2 regions of the Oceanobacillus sp. FSL K6-0118 genome follow, and region 2 is predicted to be linked to the other one. Evidence: predicted binding sites of a transcription regulator. Region 2 holds the regulator's gene; the other holds the start of a gene.

Region 1 (2,211 bases), 1.0 Mb from region 2:
TTCGAGATCATTTATCTAACAGCTTGACCTGCATGTTCATCTTCATGCTCAGATTGATTGTCGTCATGATGATGTCCTGTGTATTCATCATGCTTCGAATCACTGTCACCATGATGATGCCCTGCATGCTCTCCTTCAGGTGCTGGAGAAAATTCCAAATGCGTACCGGTAAAGGCACGTTTACCTAAATGTCCAGGTTCAAGTAACTTATTAAATGTATCTTCCGTAATTGGTTCTTCATTTTGATGAATATCTTCTACCCATTGATCAAAATCCTTTTGTGTTAAAACTGTTACATCGAATTGATGATCAGCAAATCCTTCACCACTGAAGTTTGCATTTCGTCCCCAATATTCACCAGGATTATCAGCAGCTAAATGCAAAGTAGTGACCATGTCAGCCATGGCATACTTTTGCCCCCCAAGTTGCGGAATCCAAAAACTAGTAATTGGTCCAAATGAATAAAGCTTGAATTCAACAGGACGATCTTCTGGAATAAATACATAGTTTAATGTTTCAATATCCTCTTCCGGATAACTAAAATGCCATTTCCAGTTTGAAGAAGAGGCATAAATGACTAATGGTTCTTGATCATTATATTTCTCCGGAGTTGCTTCAACCTCATATGTTGTCTTAACCGTAATGATAGACAAGAAAATAATAATGATAATAGGAAAACCAACAATTATACTTTCGACTATCGGATTACCTTCAATATGAGGTGGTTCGTAATCATCCCTTTGTTTGGATGAACGATACTTGATAAGTACTGTTATTAAAATTGCCATTACAACAATAAGAACAATCGACATAGTTATAATGGATATCCAAATAACATTAGTTTGTGTTTCAGCTTGTGGTCCTTGTGGATTTAAAGCTAATATAGGTTCACAACCAGTTAACACTGTTGCCATAGTGAAAACTAACGTTAAAAAAATCCATTTTAATTTCATATAGATACCCCTTTCTAGAGTTATTCATTTAGTTTTTCTTAGATGATTTATTCCTACTAGCATTACATATAATAGTATTATAGAAAGTTATTTACAATGGTTTGAGATAAACTTCACAAAAAGTTCAATAATCTATGTACTTTTTTTGGCAGATTTCTGGCTTCATGTAACTAAGCAAATGATGAATAGTGGATGAAGCTTAAGCTAGTCTCATAATGAATATAAAATGGACAATGTGAAATAGGGATTATAAATTGGTAAATAAAACCAGTTGTTCATCATTGAGCAAATTTTAAGGTGGGTAATGATGAAAAAAATCAAAATAATCTATTTTGCTAAATCTTAGTAACAAAAAAAGCCTGGAAATTCCAAGCTTTGTAAGACTTTTTCTATGTTAACTTTGTATTAGCTCTAATAGAACCCCGCCAATTATTTCTCCTGCCGTTCTTGGCGCAGTCTTTCCAGGTAACCCCAATGCATGAATGGTTTTAATCCCTTTTTCATTAGCATAATCAAAATCTGTTCCACCGGGTTTGGATGCAAGATCAATGATGAGGGTGGAGGATGTCATTTGATCTATGATTTTTGGACCAATGATGGAATGGGGAACCGTATTAATGCAGATATTCATATTCGATACGATATTTTCTATCCTACTGGTCTCAATGGATTTTAACCCCATTTCCGCTATGCGAGCAAAATGTTCTGACTTTCTGGCAGCAACCGTTACTTTCGCTCCTAATGCTGCAAAAAGGCGAGCTACCGTTATTCCAACTCTCCCAAAACCTATTACGAGAACTTCAGATCCGTGTATCATTACATCCGTTTCTTCTATTGCAATTTTTAATGTAGCTTCAGCGGTAGGGATTGAATTATAGATGGCAATATCGTTACGAGCAAATAAACGAACCATTTTTCGATTACTTGAGTGCGTTATTTTATCTAAAAAGTCGTTGGATATTCCAGTATAAATCGTACAATGGTCAGGTGTTTGTTGTAATTGTTTTTCTGTTAATCTAATCGATGTATTAGAATATGTAGCTTCTATTTCACCATCTTTATCTGTTCCGGATACGGGGAGTAAAATCGCATCCATGATACTAAAATCAATTTCTGATGTTTCTAGATTATGGATAGATGGATCCTCGAAAGATAATTTGTTAAATCCATTTAAAAATATATTCATATTATTGGAAGCTAATATATTTATTACTTCTAGGTAGCGGTTATCGCCACCTAAGATAAGAATGTTTAAGCC
Region 2 (2,211 bases):
TTGTAACCGATCATATTCTTTCAATAAATTGTTATAAGCTTCACTAGTAAAATCTGTTACTTGTTCCATCTTCTTTTCTACTAATCTTAACTGTTTTTCCTGTTCTAATAATGGGTTAAAAACTTCAAGCATTTCATCCCATATGGTTTTTCCAGATTCTAAAGCCATATGCTGGGAAAGATAGCCAATCGTTACATCTTTAGGTTTAATTAACTCACCTTCATCATAGGAAAGTTCGCCAGCCATTATTTTCAATAGCGTCGACTTTCCAGCACCATTTCTTCCGACAATGGCGATACGTTCCTTATCTTTAATTTCTATTTTAATATTGGACAGAATTTCTTCTGCACCAAAGGATTTCGATAGTCCATTCAGTTGCATCAGTATCATTGTGATTTCACCTCAATATCTTTCATTCTACCTTACCTACAAATATAGAAGCAACATAATTAATTTGTGAAAAACATCACGACTTTTTGTTGTAATTCTGCTAAAATGAAAGAGACTATAGAATAGATGATTATGAATTGAAGAGAGGAAAAGCAATGGATCAAAACAAAATACCACAAGCTACTGCAAAACGCCTGCCATTGTATTATCGTTTTCTAAATAATTTGAATCAGCAGGGAAAAAGACGCGTCTCCTCAAAAGAACTGAGTGAAGCGGTAAAGGTTGATTCTGCAACAATCCGTAGAGACTTTTCTTACTTTGGAGCTCTAGGTAAAAAAGGTTATGGATATAACGTAGAATACTTGTTGGGCTTTTTTCGAAGTACATTAGATCAACATGAAGTAACAGAAGTAGCATTGATAGGTGCGGGTAACTTAGGTACAGCGTTTTTAAAATATAGTTTCTTGAAAAATAATAATATACGTATTACAAAGGCATTTGATGCAGATTCATCGAAGGTTGGAAAAGATATTGACGGTGTACCTATCTTTCATGTAAGCGATTTAGAGGAAGAGTTAGAAAATATTCGTGTTGTAATTTTGACAGTACCCGCTTCAGAAGCCGAGGAAATTGCGGAGAAATTAGTTAATCTAGGTGTGAATGGAATTTTAAATTTCACTCCTGCAAGAATCACGGTTCCAAGTCATGTTCGTGTTCATCATATTGATTTAGCGGTTGAATTACAATCACTTGTATATTTCTTAAAACATTATCCATTAGAGAAAGAGTAGAAGGAGTAGCGGATTCGCTACTCCTTCTTTATTATCCTAGAAAAATCATTTGCAATTGGTCAAGCTGCCGTTGAATTTCCTCGGGTGTTAAGGAATATTGGGCAATGACGGTCGTTGTATTTAAAGCAGCATGAACAATGATTGGTGTTAAAATTCGCTTTGTTTTTACATATAAATAGGCAAACACAAACCCCATGGATGAATAGATAAGTATATGTTGAAACTCTCCATGAATTACTCCGAAAATAAAAGCAGAAAGAAGCGCTGAGATAAAAAAGTTCAGCCTTTTGTATAAACTTCCAAAAATAATTTTTCTAAAAATAACTTCTTCTAGAATTGGAGCAATAATGGCAGGTATAATCATAAACAAGGGAATGGTTCTAGAAATATCCATAATATTCTGTGTATTGCTAGACCCTGTTGAAATACCTAAAACTTTCATTTCAATTAACGATGCAAGCACTTGTACAAAATATGCCAAGAAATAACCGATGACCGACCACAAAATGATATTACTAGTTGTGGAAGCTTCCCGGTGAAGTGGCATTTTCATATCTGTTTTAAGAAGCAAGAGTGTAATAAGTAATGCTAAACAGAAACTGATAATACTCCAATAAATCACTATTTCCGTATAGGAATTCGGAAAGTAATTTAGGGCAATTAGTGCAGCGGGGAAGCTTGATAATTGTGTAATAATATACGTCAAAATGATATACCAATATCTTTTAGGCAATATAAAACGACTCCTTTTAATTAAGTATAGCGATGGTGTTAGTATAAGTATATGAACGACCTTTAATAGGTATAATGAGAAAGTTCATTTTTATAGAGAAAAATTTACATGTTTCTTCACATAGTTGTTATTTTAACATAGGTATTTTGTTTACTATAGTAAGAGGTGCTTCTGTTTATAAAAATATATAATTTTTTAATGAACAATGCTTGCATTTTTTTTAGGAATTCATTATTATATTAATTGTGATTAGCACTCGTTAATGGTGAGTGCTAATAAATAAATGTAAAATAAAAA

Evidence for each region. The regulator Rex, encoded in region 2, represses fermentation and respiration genes when NADH is low (regulators of the CRP and FNR family bind a similar motif). The targets are predictions, from matches to a motif close to TTGTGAAATATTTCACAA.
Region 1: the regulator Rex is predicted to act here: its motif matches at 1,055-1,072, upstream of qoxA (cytochrome aa3 quinol oxidase subunit II).

Annotation. Positions count from the first base shown of each region.
Region 1 covers NZ_JBBOVR010000001.1:1,741,409-1,743,619, forward strand. The annotation lists gene qoxA (cytochrome aa3 quinol oxidase subunit II) at 12-953, opposite strand; gene dpsA (dipicolinate synthase subunit DpsA) at 1,348-2,211, opposite strand, start outside.
Region 2 covers NZ_JBBOVR010000001.1:695,652-697,862, forward strand. The annotation lists gene MHI02_RS03655 (ABC-F family ATP-binding cassette domain-containing protein) at 1-390, opposite strand, end outside; gene MHI02_RS03660 (redox-sensing transcriptional repressor Rex) at 546-1,181, shown strand; gene MHI02_RS03665 (CPBP family intramembrane glutamic endopeptidase) at 1,213-1,914, opposite strand.